Regions from separate parts of the Streptomyces aquilus genome, predicted to be linked through region 3. Evidence: riboswitches for the same ligand, from Rfam matches in the RefSeq annotation. Region 3 holds a riboswitch; each other region holds the start of a gene.
The links. A riboswitch is a leader RNA that binds a small molecule or an ion and turns the genes downstream of it on or off. The one in region 3 is predicted to bind cobalamin.
Positions count from the first base shown of each region.

Region 1 (3,815 bases), 5.4 Mb from region 3:
CGCCGACCGGAGGGCTCACCGCGGACTCCCGGACGGTCCCGCGCAACGACACCCGCAGCCCGTCCTCCTCGTCGATCCCGAGCCCGTGCCGGAACGGCAGCACGCCGTACGTGCGCCGCCCGGTGAGCCCGTGGAGCATGTCGAGCCCGGGTTCGAGAAGGGAGACGTCTCCCCGGAACTTGTTGACGAGGAACCCGGCGACCAGCTTCTGGTCCTCTTCGGAGAGCAGCGCGACGGTCCCGAAGAAGGAGGCGAAGACACCACCCCGGTCGATGTCGCCGACCACCAGCACCGGAAGCCCCGCATTGCGGGCGATCCCCATGTTGACGATGTCGGTCCGGCGCAGATTGATCTCGGCCGGGCTGCCGGCCCCCTCACAGATCACCGCGTCATACGTGCCCCGCAGTTCGGCCAGACAGTCGAGCACGGTCCCGAGCAGCTTCTGCTGCCGCCCGCCGTGATACCCGCGCGCGCTCATCTCGCCGACGGGCTTGCCCATCAGCACGACCTGGCTGCTCTGCTCCCCACCGGGCTTGAGCAGCACGGGATTCATGAGCGCGGTCGGCTCGACCCGACAGGCCTGCGCCTGCATGGCCTGAGCCCGCCCGATCTCCGCGCCCTCCCGCGTCACGAACGAATTGAGGGACATGTTCTGCGCCTTGAAGGGCGCGACCTTGACCCCCTGCCGCACCAGCCACCGGCAGATCCCGGCGGTGACGACGCTCTTGCCGGCGTCGGAGGTGGTCCCGGCGACGAGCAGCCCGCCCCCACTCATGAGGCACGCCCCTTCCGCAGAGCCCGCACGGCGACCGAGGCGCCGAGCGCGAGCAGCCCGACGCGCCGGGACAGCCGTACGGCGCGCTCGATGTCGTACGAGGCGACGGCGCGCCCTTGGGTGTTGAGGACGGGCCGGTGCTCGACCCGCCCCGCGTAGGACAGGGTCCCGCCCAGCCGCACCCCGAGGGCCCCGGCGAAGGATGCCTCGACGGGCCCGGCGTTGGGGCTGGGATGCTTGGCGGCGTCCTCCCGCCAGGCGCGCACGGCACCGCGAGGGGCACCACCGGCGGCCGTGGCGAGTACGGCGGTCAGCCGCGCCCCCGGCCACCCGGCGACGTCGTCCAGCCGGGCCGAGGCCCACCCGAACCGCCGGTACCGCTCGGACTTGTGCCCGACCATGGCGTCGAGGGTGTTGACGGCCCGGAACCCGAGCAGCCCCGGCACGCCACCGACCGCTCCCCACACCAGCGCACCGACCACGGCATCGGAGGTGTTCTCGGCGACGGACTCGACGACGGCCCGGGCGATCCCGTCGGCGTCGAGGGCCTGCGGATCGCGCCCGCACAGATGCGGCAGTCGAGCACGAGCGCCCTCGACATCACCGGCCTCCAGGGCTCGTCCGATACCCCGCGCCTCCCGCGCGAGCGAGGTCCCCCCGACGACGGCCCAGGTGGCGGCGCCGGTCAGTACGACGGAGGCGGTACGGGAAGGACGTACGACCCTCTGCGCGAGGGCACCCAGCCCCACGGCACCCCCGACACACACGGCGGTGTGCAGCGCACCCCATCCCCGGTGATCTCGCCACAGCACCTTCTCCACGGCACCGGCGGCCCGTCCGAACGCGGCGACCGGATGCCCCCGGCGCGGATCACCGAGCAGCAGATCCCCGACGAGCCCGGCGGCGGCGCCGTACGCGAAGACGCGATCGGCACGCATCGGCTCAGCCGGCCGTGGGGTCGGGCAGCGACCTGGTGCGGTACCTCAAACGGCAGGCGAGCATGGCGACATGTCCTCACTCAGGGTGTCCACGCCCTGGTTCGACGAGACCGGCGGTGGGAGTTCCTGGCTCCCGGGGCTACCTACCCCGGTGACAGTGGCGGGACCGCGCCGGATTCACACCGGACTTCCTCCCTGGCCGCCGTACTTGGCCCCGGCAGTCCACCACGGGCCCGGAAGAGCCGTCAACTCGCTGTTGACCTGCGAGAGCGGAGTGTGCAGAACCCCACATCGCGGGGCGGGCGAGCACGGAACACGGGGGCCCGGAGCCCGCCTGGAACGCGAGAACGCCCCGTCCCGGAAACCCCTTTGAGGGGACCCCGGAACAGGGCGTGACTCGTCGCGGCGGGTGTTACGCCACGATCAGATAGATCCCGTACCCCACAGCCGCCGCACACGCGGCGAAGCAGGCGTACGCGCCGGTCACGGCGAGGGCGGCCGAGCCGCCCGCGGCCGAGGCCCGCTCCTGGCGGGAGAGGCCCATGATGCCGAGGGTGAAGAGGGCCACGAGGGCGACGGTGACGACGAGGCTGACGCCGAAGACGGAGCCCAGTGCTTGCCAGTCGATCTTCATGTTGCTTGCTTTCCTTCGTCGCTGAGGCTCAGACCGCGGCGGCCGGCGGTACGGCCGGCTCCGTGGTGGCCGCTGCCGGGGCGGGGATCGTGGCGGTCAGGTCGTCCGCCACCGGGCCCGCCGGGGGCGGAGTCACGGCCGCGATCGCCGTGGTGACCACACCGGCCGGCTCGTCGGTGTCGTTGACGTTCGACGCGTCCACGACCTCGCGGCGCGAGATCTTCCAGATGGCCGCGCTGGAGGCGATCAGGAAGACCGCGACGAGCGCCGTGCCCCAGTCGCCGAGGTCGCACACGGACTCGGCCAGCGCACCCACCAGGGCGGCCGCCGGGAGCGTGAGACCCCACGCCACGAACATCCGCGTCGCCGTCGACCAGCGGACCACGCCGCCCTTGCGGCCGAGGCCCGCGCCCATCACCGAACCGGAGACGGAGTGCGTGGTGGAGAGGGAGAAGCCGAGGTGCGAGGAGGCCAGGATGACCGTCGCCGCGCTGGTCTGGGCGGCGAAGCCCTGCTGCGGCTGGAGGTCGGTCAGGCCCTTGCCCATCGTGCGGATGATGCGCCAGCCGCCCAGGTACGTGCCGAGCGCGATGGCCAGACCGGCGGAGAGGATGACCCAGGTGGGCGGGTCGGAGTCGGGCGCGACGGCGCCGCCGGCGACGAGGGCGAGGGTGATGATGCCCATCGTCTTCTGCGCGTCGTTCGTGCCGTGGGCGAGGGACACCAGGCCGGCCGAGGCGATCTGGCCCGCGCGGAAGCCCTTGGCGGCCGACTTGCCGTCCGCCTTCTTGCCGAGGGAGTAGGAGAGCCGCGTGGCCAGCATGGCCGCGATGCCCGCGACCAGCGGGGCCGCGATCGCCGGGATCAGGACCTTGGTGACCAGGACGTCACCGTGGACCGCGCCCGTGCCCGCCGAAGCGATGGTGGCGCCTATCAGACCGCCCATGAGGGCGTGCGAGGAGCTGGAGGGGAGTCCGACCAGCCAGGTCAGCAGGTTCCAGAGGATCGCGCCCACCAGGGCCGCGAAGATCACCTCTGGACGTATGCCGCTCTCGTCGACGAGACCCTTGGAGATCGTGTTGGCGACCTCCACGGAGAGGAAGGCGCCCACAAGGTTGAGCGCGGCGGACATGGCCACCGCGACCTTGGGCTTGAGCGCACCGGTCGAGATGGTCGTGGCCATCGCGTTGGCGGTGTCGTGAAAACCGTTCGTGAAATCGAACGCGAGTGCGGTTACCACCACAATCGCGAGGATCAGCGAGAAGTTTTCCATTTACCCAGGCAATCGTTCGAGCGTCATTGGCTCGTTGAACGTAGGTAACCAGGGTGAACGGAAGATGAACTGAGGCGGGCCGCACGGTGTCCGGAACCGAGGGTTTTCCCTCCGATGTCGCCGACGTCCGCCGCACGGCCCGTGCGCCGCACGGTCACGAGCCCCGGGCGAACTTCTTCAGCTGTGCCGCGGAGC
Region 1 covers NZ_CP034463.1:2,667,221-2,671,035, reverse strand. Annotated here, with positions in the region: gene EJC51_RS12365 (cobyric acid synthase) at 1-775, opposite strand, end outside; gene EJC51_RS12360 (cobalamin biosynthesis protein) at 772-1,713, opposite strand; cobalamin riboswitch at 1,815-1,955, opposite strand; gene EJC51_RS12355 (hypothetical protein) at 2,126-2,347, opposite strand; gene EJC51_RS12350 (inorganic phosphate transporter) at 2,376-3,620, opposite strand; gene EJC51_RS12345 (lysozyme) at 3,775-3,815, opposite strand, start outside.
Region 1: it holds a riboswitch for cobalamin, as region 3 does, so the genes downstream of both, EJC51_RS12360 (cobalamin biosynthesis protein) here and EJC51_RS37100 (uroporphyrinogen decarboxylase/cobalamine-independent methonine synthase family protein) in region 3, are expected to answer to the same signal.

Region 2 (3,815 bases), 1.1 Mb from region 3:
ACGCGACCAGCCGGCCGATCAGGTGCTGCTCCTCCGGCGTCAGCTTCGCCAGGTCGGCGACGTCCGAGTGGAGGTCGACCTCCTCGACGGTCCAGGTGTTCTTGATGGCGTCCCGGTAGCGCTCGTAGAAGTCCGGGTAGCGCATGGGGCGGAGGGTCAGCTCGAAGCCCGGGTCGAGAAGGTTCTTGGCTTCGCTGGTCATTACTGGCAGGCCTCGCAGGACTCGGGGTTCTCAAGGGAGCAGGCGACGGCCTCGGGGTCGGCGGCCTGCTGTACGGGGACAGTGGCCTGTGCCGCGCGGGCGATCCTCGTCGCCGGGCGCGAGCGCAGGTAGTACGTCGTCTTCAGGCCCTGCTTCCAGGCGTACGCGTACATCGAGGAGAGCTTGCCGATGGTCGGCGTCTCCAGGAACAGGTTCAGGGACTGGGACTGGTCCAGGAACGGGGTACGGGCGGCGGCCATGTCGATCAGGCCGCGCTGCGGGATCTCCCACGCCGTGCGGTACAGGTCGCGGACGTCCTGGGGCACCCAGGTGAAGCCCTGCACCGAGCCGTTGGACTCGCGCAGCGCCTCCCGGGTCTGCGCGTCCCACACGCCGAGCTTCTTCAGCTCGGCCACCAGGTAGGAGTTGACCTGGAGGAACTCGCCGGACAGGGTCTCGCGCTTGAAGAGGTTGGAGACCTGCGGCTCGATGCACTCGTAGACGCCCGCGATCGAGGCGATGGTGGCGGTGGGCGCGATGGCCAGCAGCAGGCTGTTGCGCATGCCGACCGCGGCGACCCGGGCCCGCAACGCCTCCCAGCGCTCCGGCCAGGTGAGCTCGACGTCGTAGTGGTCGGGGTGCAGCACGCCCTGCGCGGTACGGGTCTTCTCCCACGCCGGGAGCGGGCCGTTGCGCTCGGCGAGGTCGGCGGAGGCCTCGTACGCGGCGAGCATGATGCGCTCGGCGATGCGCGTGGACAGCTCACGGGCCTGCGGCGAGTCGAACGGCAGCCGCAGCTTGAAGAAGACGTCCTGGAGGCCCATCGCGCCCAGGCCCACCGGACGCCACTTGGCGTTGGAACGGCCCGCCTGCTCGGTCGGGTAGAAGTTGATGTCCACCACGCGGTCGAGGAAGGTGACGGCGGTGCGGACGGTGGCGTCCAGCCGCTCCCAGTCGATGTCCCCGTCGACCACGAACGCGCCCAGGTTCACCGACCCCAGGTTGCAGACGGCCGTCTCGCCGTCGTCCGTGACCTCCAGGATCTCCGTGCAGAGGTTGGAGGAGTGGACGACATGGCCGGGCAGCGCCGTCTGGTTGGCGGTGCGGTTGGCGGCGTCCTTGAAGGTCATCCAGCCGTTGCCGGTCTGCGCGAGGGTGCGCATCATGCGGCCGTACAGGTCACGCGCCGGGATCGTCTTCTTGGCGAGACCGGCCGCCTCCGCCTTGCGGTACGCGGCGTCGAACTCCTCGCCCCACAGGTCGACCAGCTCGGGCACGTCCGCCGGGGAGAACAGCGACCACTCGGCGTCGGCGTTCACGCGGCGCATGAACTCGTCCGGGATCCAGTGCGCGAGGTTCAGGTTGTGCGTACGCCGGGCGTCCTCACCGGTGTTGTCGCGCAGCTCCAGGAACTCCTCGATGTCGGAGTGCCAGGTCTCCAGGTAGACGGCCGCGGCTCCCTTGCGCCGGCCGCCCTGGTTCACGGCGGCCACCGAGGCGTCCAGCGTCTTCAGGAACGGCACGATGCCGTTGGAGTGCCCGTTGGTGCCCCGGATCAGCGAACCGCGGCTGCGGATACGGGAGTACGACAGGCCGATGCCGCCGGCGTGCTTGGAGAGCCGGGCGACCTGGTGGTAGCGGTCGTAGATGGAGTCCAGCTCGTCCAGCGGGGAGTCGAGGAGGTAGCAGGACGACATCTGGGGGTGCCGGGTGCCGGAGTTGAACAGCGTGGGGGAGGACGGCAGGTAGTCGAGGCGGCTCATGAGCCCGTAGAGCGCGGCGACTTCGTCCAGGGCACGGGTCGTGTCGTCCTCGGCGAGGCCGGCGGCGACGCGCAGCATGAAGTGCTGGGGCGTCTCGATGACCTGGCGGGTGATCGGGTGCCGGAGGAGGTAGCGGCTGTGGAGCGTACGCAGGCCGAAGTAGCCGAAGCGGTCGTCGGCGGCCGGGTCGATCAGGGCGTCGAGCCGTGCGGCGTGCACCCGTACGAACTCCGCGGTGCGGTCGGCGATCAGGCCCTCGCGGTGGCCGACCTCGACCGACTCGGTGAAGGACGTGACGCCCTGGGAGGCGGCCTCGGCGGCGATGCTGATGGTCAGCAGCCGGGCGGCCAGCCGGGAGTAGGCGGGGTCCTCGGAGATGAGTCCGGCGGCGGCCTCCGTCGCCAGCTCGCGCAGCTCCACGCCGCCATCGGAGTCCGCCCGGCCCGAGCGGCCGCGCAGCGCGGCGGCGGCGACCCGTCCGGGGTCGGCGTCGGGCAGGTCGGCGGTCAGCTCGGTCAGGGTCCGCAACAGGGCGGTACCGGGACCGTCGTTCTCCGCCTGGACCGCTGAAGCCGGATCTGCTGGCGCGATGGTCACGTGGGGGCTCTCCCTCGCTCGGCACGGGGGCCTGGCGGAGAGCAGGGGGCAGCACGAGCGCACGCGGCGTCGCGTCCACCGGCCCACTCCGCGAGGCCCGGACGTCATGGCACCCGGGCCACGGCGGCCTGGGCACGCTGTCGGCAGGTCCTCGGACTGACTCCCGTACACGCACAAGGCATGCACAAGTACACCGTTGCGGGACAGTTCCGGATTCGCACCGGATTCCCCTGCGACGACAGCGAGCATGAGCATACATCTTGTGCCGGGTTCGAGTGGCACCCCTAGATGTTGTGTCGCGGTGACTTCAGAGCGTCAACTCATAGGTGAGAAGCGTGAACTCCACGCCCGGAATCGGCTGCCAGTCGCGGTGCGGGGCGCGGACGAAGCCGAGGCGCTCGTAGATGCGGTGGGCGGCGCGCATGACGGGCTGGGTCGACAGGACCATGCCGATGTCACCGGCAGCCCTGGCGCGGTCGACACAGGCCTGTACGAGGGCTTGTCCGGCGCCTCTTCCGCGGGCCTCCGGGGCCACGGCCAGCATGCGGATCTCCGATTCGCCGGGGCGGGAGAGCTCGGCCATGGCGCCGCCGGTCGAGGCGACGTAGGTGACGGTGCCCAGGAGGTGGCCGTCCTGGGCGGCGACGAGCACCTCGGCCGCGGCTGCCCGTTTGGCGACGTCTCTCAGTTCGCCGAGGTACCAGTCGCTCTCGCCGAAGGCGAGGAGGCCGTCCTGGATGTAGGCCTGGGCGGTGATCTCGCCGAGTTCGTCGTATTCGGTAGGTTCTGCCGGCCGGATCAGTATGTCCATGCACGTGAGTTTGCACGAAAAGCGGGCCGCCGAGGGTCTTGCTCTCGGTGGCCCGCTGCGGGTCGTACGTGGTTGCTCGCGCCCACGCGGCGGAGCCGCACATCGAAACAGCCCCGCGCCCCTAGGGGCCTCTAGTGAGCGGCGCCAGCAGTTGCCGGGGGAAGCTCCACCTGGACGCCCGGGTCGCCCGCGTCCGCCGTGTAGTCCTCCGGGCTCGTCTCGTCGATGCCCTCGGGGGCCTTGAAGGCCTTCAGGACGAAGGTCAGGACCACCGTCACCACCACGTTCAGGACGAACGCCGTCAGGCCGATGTAGCCGATCTCGCCGATGCCGGGGATCTCCTTCGCGGAGCCGCCGAAGTGCTTCTGCGTCGGCGAGGCGACGCCGTATGCGGCGACCGTGCCGTAGATCATGCCGACCGCCCAGCCGGCGAGCAGCGCCC
Region 2 covers NZ_CP034463.1:6,945,282-6,949,096, forward strand. Annotated here, with positions in the region: gene EJC51_RS32160 (ribonucleotide-diphosphate reductase subunit beta) at 1-202, opposite strand, end outside; gene EJC51_RS32165 (ribonucleoside-diphosphate reductase subunit alpha) at 202-2,562, opposite strand; cobalamin riboswitch at 2,688-2,817, opposite strand; gene EJC51_RS32170 (GNAT family N-acetyltransferase) at 2,870-3,373, opposite strand; gene mctP (monocarboxylate uptake permease MctP) at 3,505-3,815, opposite strand, start outside.
Region 2: it holds a riboswitch for cobalamin, as region 3 does, so the genes downstream of both, EJC51_RS32165 (ribonucleoside-diphosphate reductase subunit alpha) here and EJC51_RS37100 (uroporphyrinogen decarboxylase/cobalamine-independent methonine synthase family protein) in region 3, are expected to answer to the same signal.

Region 3 (3,815 bases):
GGGCGAACGCGAGCGCATAGCGCCAGCGGGGGAACTGGCGTGGGCCGGCGGCGAATTCGATCGACGTGTACCCGTCTTGCAGTGCCTGCGCGGCGAAGTGCTGCTCGAACAGCGGGAGCGCGAATCGGAGAAGCCCGTGATCGTGAACGACGAGACCGGTCTCCTCCAGTTCCCAGATGACATGGCGACGGGCGAACGAATCGGCTGTAACCGCGCCCTCCACGTCCAGAATGCGTACCGCCAGGCGCGGCAGGCTGTCCCACACCTGCGGTGAAGCCTCTGGGCGTTCGTGTTGCAGGATGGACGCGGCCAGTCCTGACAGCAGCTCGTGCGTGGAGACGCGGCCGCCCCGGCCCGCGCCCAACCAGGTTGCCAGGGCGTGGACTTGCAGGGGACTCGTGAGTAACTGCTCCACCTCGTAGACCTCCAGGGTCCGGAAGTGGTCGTCGGTCGTCACCGCCCGCAGGAGATCCCATCCTCGTGAGGGCGGCCACGGTTCGACGTCGATGCGTTCAGCCTTGTCCACCGTGCCCGCTCCTGGGCGGGTCGTCGCCAGCACGCTCATCAGCGGCCAGGTCAGGACGAGGCGGCGAGCCTCGTCGAGGAGTCGGTCGCCTTGCTGGGGGCTGACCGTGTCGAGGTTGTCCAGGACAACCCGGCACTCACGTAGTGGATCGCCGCCCATGGCGTCCTGAAGCGCGGCGGTCAGTGTCGCCGGGATGTCCCGTGCTTCCAGCCATACCGGAATCTCCACGTCGGCATCCCGCCAGGCAGCGGTCAGCCCATCGCTCCACCACTGCTCGGCCTTCTCGCTCTTGCCGGCGCCCATGGGCGCGACGAGCACCCGCAATGCCCCCTGAGGCACCTCGACTTCAGGGGTAGCCTGCCGGGCCTTCCAGGCCAGCGCAGCCTCGACGCGGTCGGCCGGAGTGCTGCGCAGGCGGATCTTGCTGCGGGCTATGCAGCTCCTGGACGCTAGCACCAGAGCTTCGGCACGTGAGCGCGAGCGGACCGAGAAGGGCAGCACGGCGGTCAGCCGGTCCATGAGATCGCCCAAACCGAACGAAGCCTTGGCGACTTCTGCCGCCTCGGTGTCGGAGAGGGACAGATGCCGCGCCTTGGAGTGCGCCTCGACCTGAACTTGCTTCCACTCGCGCAGAACCTCCGCCGGATAGTGCTCAGGCGTGATGTCGATCTCGGAAGCGTGGCGCTCGCACAGAAGGATCAAGTTGTCGAAGCCCTGGTTGGCCTCCTTGCTCATGGCCGGGGCCCAGCGAGGCCCGCCTTCGCTACGAGCGTGGATGTGTGCCACCCGGCTGTTGAGCACGCGCTCGCCGGTCGAGGCGCTCTCCCGGTACAGCGGCTCGCGGCAATCCGGAATTCCGCACGCCAACGCCGTTGCGTACAGCTCCTTGATGGTCGCTCTGGTCGGCTCGGGGTGACGAACGGGTGGAGGGGGCGCGTCAGGGCTCACGCATCCAGTTTGACGAGTTGATCGGTGCCACCGCCGTTGAACACCCTCGACTTGTTCTGCATTTGTTAAGTAACTGCATGTTAATTGGAATAAGAAGCTCGATGCCTCAACTCCTTTGCCAGTAAGGGACGTTGGGCCCCCGCCATGAACGAGGAAAGGACGTGACACCCCTGTACGCGCGCCGCCTCGCGCTGTTCGCCGCGCTGCCGGTCAGTCCGAGCGCGAGGGCCTCCTTCAACTCCGCGACCTGCTAGGCCGGGTCGGCCGTGAACACGGTGTCGGGTCCCAACTCCGGCACCAGGTAGTGGTAGTTGGTGTCGAACCACTTCGTCATCTCCAGCGGCGCCACGTCATGCGTGCCACGTGCCATGGCGAAGTAGCCGTCCAAGGCGTTCGCTTCGACGGCGGCGCGATGGCGGGCGGGGATCGCGCCGACCGGGACGGTGGTGTCCAGGACATGGTCGTAGTACGGGAAGTCACCGGTCGGCACTTCGTGAATGCCGACGGCGGCCAGCTCCCGCCAGTTGGTGCGGCACAGTTCGGCGGCGACGGCCTGTAGAGCCTCGGCGGTGACTCGGCCCTTTCAGTAGCCCTCGATCGCCTTCTTCAGTTCCCGGTCAGGGCCTTGGCGGGGGTAGCCGTACACGGTGGCCCGTGCTGCCGTGGCTGCGGTTTTGGTGGTCACGGAGATCTCCTTCGCGAGATGAATCCCTGAGATCCCTGGTGACGGGACGAGAGCGCGAAGGGGTGACGGACCGGGCGGGAACCGATCCGCGCGGCATGGCGCGGTCGTCCGCCTGGTATGTACGCCGACCCGCCCACGAGGTCACCGGGATATCCGTGTACGAGCCGGTCGTACACGGGCAGTTGGCAGGTCTTCGGACTCGCGGGCACGCCCTCCTTGGTCGGAGGACACCTATTGGCCGTCGCTTCCCAGGCCCTGTACGTCGGACCCAGTGCGTATGACGGCGGTCGCTCCCACTCACCGCTGCGGGGCAGTCCCGGATTCCCACCGGGTTCCCTCTTACGGCGCATCCCGCCTGGTGGACGGGGTGAACCAGCTGCACAGGCCAGCCTACGGCAGTCCTTCGGTACTGCGGATGCCATCGAGATCTCGGATGGTGAGGTGGAACACGCAGACCGGGATGCCTGGCGTGCGTCGAGGACGGGAAATGCCGCGCCTTGAAAGCCTCGTAGGGCGATCCCCCGAGGGACGCAGGAGTGCGTTGCCCGGTCTGGATTTGGTGGGTCTGTCAGATCACCCGTGGCCGTCGTGGGGTGATCCGGCCGACATCACTGAACTCCGGAGGTCGGCCGACGAGCCTCGGTCTCAGACGTCGGCTGGATCGGGCGCGTCGTCCCACCAGTTCGGCTCTTCCTCCTGCACCTGATCCGGGATCTCGACGGGATGGGTGCAGCGCTTCATGGCCGGCGCCCCGGTCTCGGGGTGAACGGTTTCCTTGAGGCCATGGTGGTCAGCGGGGCCTCATGCCAGCGGGGGACCTCGTACCCAGGAATAGCGTGGTGGAGTTCGACAGCCTTGTCGATCTTCCCGTTGAGAGTGGTCACCGAGGCAGAGGCTGCCTCCGGCGGCCCCATCGGTGCGTTGCGCTCTTTCCACGCCGCGGCGGAGTCTGCGGCGCGCCAGGCGAAACAAATCATCTGCCCAGGGGTGTACCCGTGCCCGAACCCTCGGCGAATGACGTCCGTGAGTTCTTCCCGCCGGGTCTCCGGCACTTCGGGGTAGTCGTACTTTTTGGTGAGCAGGCCGTTGAGGTATGAGGCGACATTGGTCACCTCCATCTCGTCCGCCAACGCCGTGAAGGCTTCGCGAGCCGCGGCCCCCTGAGGGCCAGGCCGGGTCTTGAAGCTGTTCGTGATCTCCTTCACGCGTTCCTGAACGGCTGATCGGTCGCCGATGAGTCGCCATACGACCTCGTCGGCGGCGAACGTGATGTCGTCCCTGTTCTTGGAGAGGCCGAAAGCTTGCGGTGGGGTTTCCCGGGAGATGGCGATGAGGTGTGAATAGTAGAGCGCCAGCAGAAGTTCTCTGTCCCTTGCGGTGTCGCCGGTCCAGCCCATCGCGCCGACACCCGTGATGCTCGGGAGCGGCCTGCCAGGATTTCGGGTGGCATAGCTGGCCAACGCCACGTAGAGGGCCATGGCTTGAGGGGTGTCATCCTGGAGGCGGCTGCTGGACGCAGTCTTCGCCTCCTCGTCCTGGATGGCTGCGGCAACCAGGCACTCGAATTCTTCGGCCTCCTGTTTCTCACGCTCCTGCTCGGCACGCTTTTGCTCAGCGGCGAGCCGCTGCCGCTCCGCCTTCTCGCGCTGCTGGATC
Region 3 covers NZ_CP034463.1:8,089,825-8,093,639, forward strand. Annotated here, with positions in the region: gene EJC51_RS37095 (NACHT domain-containing protein) at 1-1,474, opposite strand, end outside; partial or broken gene EJC51_RS37100 (uroporphyrinogen decarboxylase/cobalamine-independent methonine synthase family protein) at 1,728-2,159, opposite strand; cobalamin riboswitch at 2,327-2,551, opposite strand; gene EJC51_RS37105 (hypothetical protein) at 2,897-3,815, opposite strand, start outside.

Region 4 (3,815 bases), 1.8 Mb from region 3:
CCGTGGGTGTACTCGTGGTAGACGGTGGCCGCGTCGTCGCCCCAGTTGCCCTGCAGGACGTCGTAGCCGGGGCCGGAGCCGGTCAGGTACATCTGCATCGTCGGCGGCTGGCCGTCCGGCGGGGTGCCCATGTTCGCGTTGTTCAGGTGGTTCTCGTCGGGCAGCCCGTTGTCGACCGCCGCGCCGTCGTCGGTCTGCGCCTGTACGGCGTCACCGTCGCGTCCGTCGAAGTTGCCGGCCTTGCGGGTGAAGCCGATCGGGGCGGCTGCCAGGTGGTCGTGGAAGGTGCCGAGGTAGTAGTAGACCTGCGCGGCGTTCTGCTTGCGGTTGGTCTTCCAGGAGTTCGGCTTCTGCTGGTTCCAGGAGCAGGGCAGCGGATCGTCGCACCCGTTGCCGGTGAAGGGCTTGAACGGGAAGGCGAAGCTCCCGCCCGCCGCCGGCGTGATCTCCTCTCCCTTGTCCACCTTGTTGTTGTCGTTGACGTCACTGAAGGCGTGCGCGATACGGCCGTCGAGGGTCTTGGCGTTCTTGGGGAGCCAGCCCTTGGCGGTCAGGTTCCGGAGGGCCTGCTTGCCGCCCGCGGGAGCGCCCGGGTAGCGGTCCCAGACCAGCACCTTGCCGCTGGACGCGGGCGCGGCCGCGGCGTCGTACAGAGGCTGCCCGGCAGCGGACGTCCCGGCCGGGGAGGCGGTCAGGTCGGAGGACAGGTTCTGCCGGTACAGGACGCGCCCGCTTACGGCGTCGACGACGTGCAGCCACATGCCGTGGCCGTCCGGTGAGGTGACCGTCTGCCAGGCGCGGCGGGCGGTGTGGCCGGACACCGGATAGACGACCTGCTTGGCGGTGTCGGTGGGCGTGCTTCCGTCGGCCCCGGCACCCGTGATGTCGCGGACGGCGGTGTCCCGGGCCTGCGTTGGCGTGACCCGGGCCCGGGCCAGCGTCGACGGCAACCTTGGCACCGGGGCGCCGAGCACGCTGATCAGACGTCCGTCGCGGGAGACGTTCGCCTTGACGCCGTTGCCGAAGACCGGCACGCCGTCGACCGACTGAAGGAACGACAGGTGGCGTGTGCCGGCGACATCGGTGTACTGCTTGCGCAGCGTCAGGTCGTTGACCTGGACGTCGGCCAGGCCGAAGACGTCTGGATGGGCTTGCAGATAGTCCCGGACGATGTCGCGGGGGCTGTCGTCACTGGGTGGCGTGAGGTACCCGTCCAGCTTGGCCACCTGGCGTGCGGTGCCGGTGGCCGGGTCCAGCTCCAGCACGCCCTGGGTGCCGAGCTGGTCGCGCAACTTCCGTACACCAGGGCGCTGTTCGGCCTTGGCGAGCCGGGCGTCGCGGCGGATGAGGGCCTGCTGGGAGGGGATGGGCGGCGTCTGGGCCGCCGGGATGCCGGTGTCGGCAGAAGGTGTCGGGTCGTCCGAGGCCGCGTGCGCGGTACCGGGGAGGATGGCGGCGGTCAGCGCAAGGCCGGCCGTCGCCGTGAATATGGTGGTGCGCGTTCTGCGCAGGGAGGCTCTCGCCATGTCACGCCTCGTGGGGGGGGAGGAGTCCAACGGCTGTACCGGACAGCCGAGTTGATCACTCCAGACCCTTTCATCACACCTACCCCCCGAGAAAGCCTCACAGTTCAAATTTTACGGACGGTGCACAGGTCGCAGTGGTGGTGCTCCAGTTGGCGGGCCCACGTGTGAGTGTCCAGACCGTCCTGGGGTCCCATCCGGGAGAGTTCGGCGCCCTCGTGACCCAGGACCACGATCAACGGACGGACTCCGCGGCTGACACGAGGAGACTTCCAAACGGCGATGAGTCTGCGCTGCTTGGGGACCTCGATCCGGCGGACACCGAAGAGAACGTGACACACGTCCCGCCCGAGAAGCGCGATGTGCCCACGCAGCCGCGATGACTTCGGACGCCACAGGATCCAGATCGCCCCGACACCGGCAGTGGCGTCGACATCGGCTGACACCACGGTCAGCAGGCGCCGGGGCATCCACCACGGTTGCGGCTCAGTTCCCGCCAGCGCCCGCTTCACCACGCCCCGCAGACAGCCGGGCGCCGGCAAGGACTCGGTGCCCAGGGCTTCCCGATATCGAGCGTCCCGCTCTCTTCTCGCACGATGACCCCGTAAGGTGGCTGGCGCAGCTGGTTCGCCCCGTCCGCCAGGCGGGATGCGTCGCAAGAGGGAACCCGGTGGGAATCCGGGACTGCCCCGCAGCGGTGAGCGGGAACGACCGCCGTCAACACGCACTGGGCCCGAGGAGGGTTTGGGAAGCGACGGCCAGTAGGTGTCTCCTACGACTACGACTTCGTACGAGATGTGCCCGCGAGTCCGAAGACCTGCCAACTGCCCGTGTGCGAGCCACTCGTGCGCGGACATCCCGGTGACCTCGAGGGCGGGTCGGCGACCAGATCAGGCGGAGGACCGCGCTGTGCCGCGCGAGTTCCCACCCGTCCGGTTCCGTCACCCCTTCGCGCTCTCGTCCCGGTCCCGGGATCTCAGGGATTCATCTCGTGAAGGAGATCTCCGTGACCACCAAGCCCGCAGCCGCGACAGCACGGGCCACCGTGTACGGCTACCCCCGCCAGGGCCAGAGCCGCGCACTGAAGAAAGCGATCGAGGGCTACTGGAAGGGTCGCATCACCGCCGACGCCCTCCACGCCACCGCCGCCGACCTGCGCCGTACGAACTGGCAGCAGCTCACCGACGCCGGCATCAACGAAGTGCCCACCGGCGACTTCTCCTACTACGACCACGTCCTGGACACCACCGTCATGGTCGGCGCGATCCCGGCCCGCCACCGGGAAGCCGCCGAAGCCGACGCTCTGGACGGCTACTTCGCCATGGCCCGCGGCACCCAGGACGTGGCGCCGCTGGAGATGACCAAGTGGTTCGACACCAACTACCACTACCTGGTACCCGAGTTGGGTCCTGACACCGTCTTCACGGCCGACTCCAAAAAGCAGGTCGCCGAGCTGACGGAGGCCCTCGCCCTGGGCCTGACCGCCCGGCCCGTCCTGGTCGGCCCCCTCACCTACCTGCTGCTGGCCAAGCCGGCACCCGGCGTGGCCGCCGACTTCGAGCCGCTCACCCTTCTCGACCGGCTGCTGCCGGTGTACGCCGAAGTCCTCGCCGACGTGCGCGCGGCCGGCGCGGAGTGGGTGCAGCTGGACGAGCCCGCCCTCGTCCAGGACCGCACCCCGGCCGAACTGACCGCCGCCACCCGCGCCTACCACGACCTCGGCGCCCTCACCGACCGGCCCAAGCTACTGATCGCCTCCTACTTCGACCGGCTCGGCGACGCCCTCCCGGCCTTGGCCAAGGCCCCCGTCGACGGGCTCGCCCTGGACTTCACCGACGCCGCCGCGGCCAACCTCGATGCCCTCGCGGCGGTGGGCGGACTGCCCGGCAAGCGCCTGGTCGCCGGGATCGTCAACGGCCGCAACATCTGGATCAACGACCTGGCCAAGTCCCTGGCCACTCTCGGCACCCTGCTCGGGCTGGCCGACCGGGTCGACGTGGCCGCCTCGTGCTCCCTGCTCCACGTCCCTCTCGACACGGCGGCCGAGCGGGACATCGAGCCTCAGATCCTGCGCTGGCTGGCCTTCGCCCGCCAGAAGACGGCCGAGGTCGTCACGCTCGCGAAGGGCCTCGCCCACGGCACCGACGCGATCACGGGCGAGCTGGCCGCCAACCGCGCCGACCTCGCCGCACGGGCGAACTCCCCCATCACCCACGACCCTGCCGTCCGAGCCCGTGCCGCCGCCGTCACGGACACCGACGCCCGCCGCTGCCAGCCGTACGCCGAACGGGC
Region 4 covers NZ_CP034463.1:9,851,998-9,855,812, reverse strand. Annotated here, with positions in the region: gene EJC51_RS45015 (M36 family metallopeptidase) at 1-1,526, opposite strand, end outside; cobalamin riboswitch at 2,130-2,362, shown strand; gene metE (5-methyltetrahydropteroyltriglutamate--homocysteine S-methyltransferase) at 2,530-3,815, shown strand, end outside.
Region 4: it holds a riboswitch for cobalamin, as region 3 does, so the genes downstream of both, metE (5-methyltetrahydropteroyltriglutamate--homocysteine S-methyltransferase) here and EJC51_RS37100 (uroporphyrinogen decarboxylase/cobalamine-independent methonine synthase family protein) in region 3, are expected to answer to the same signal.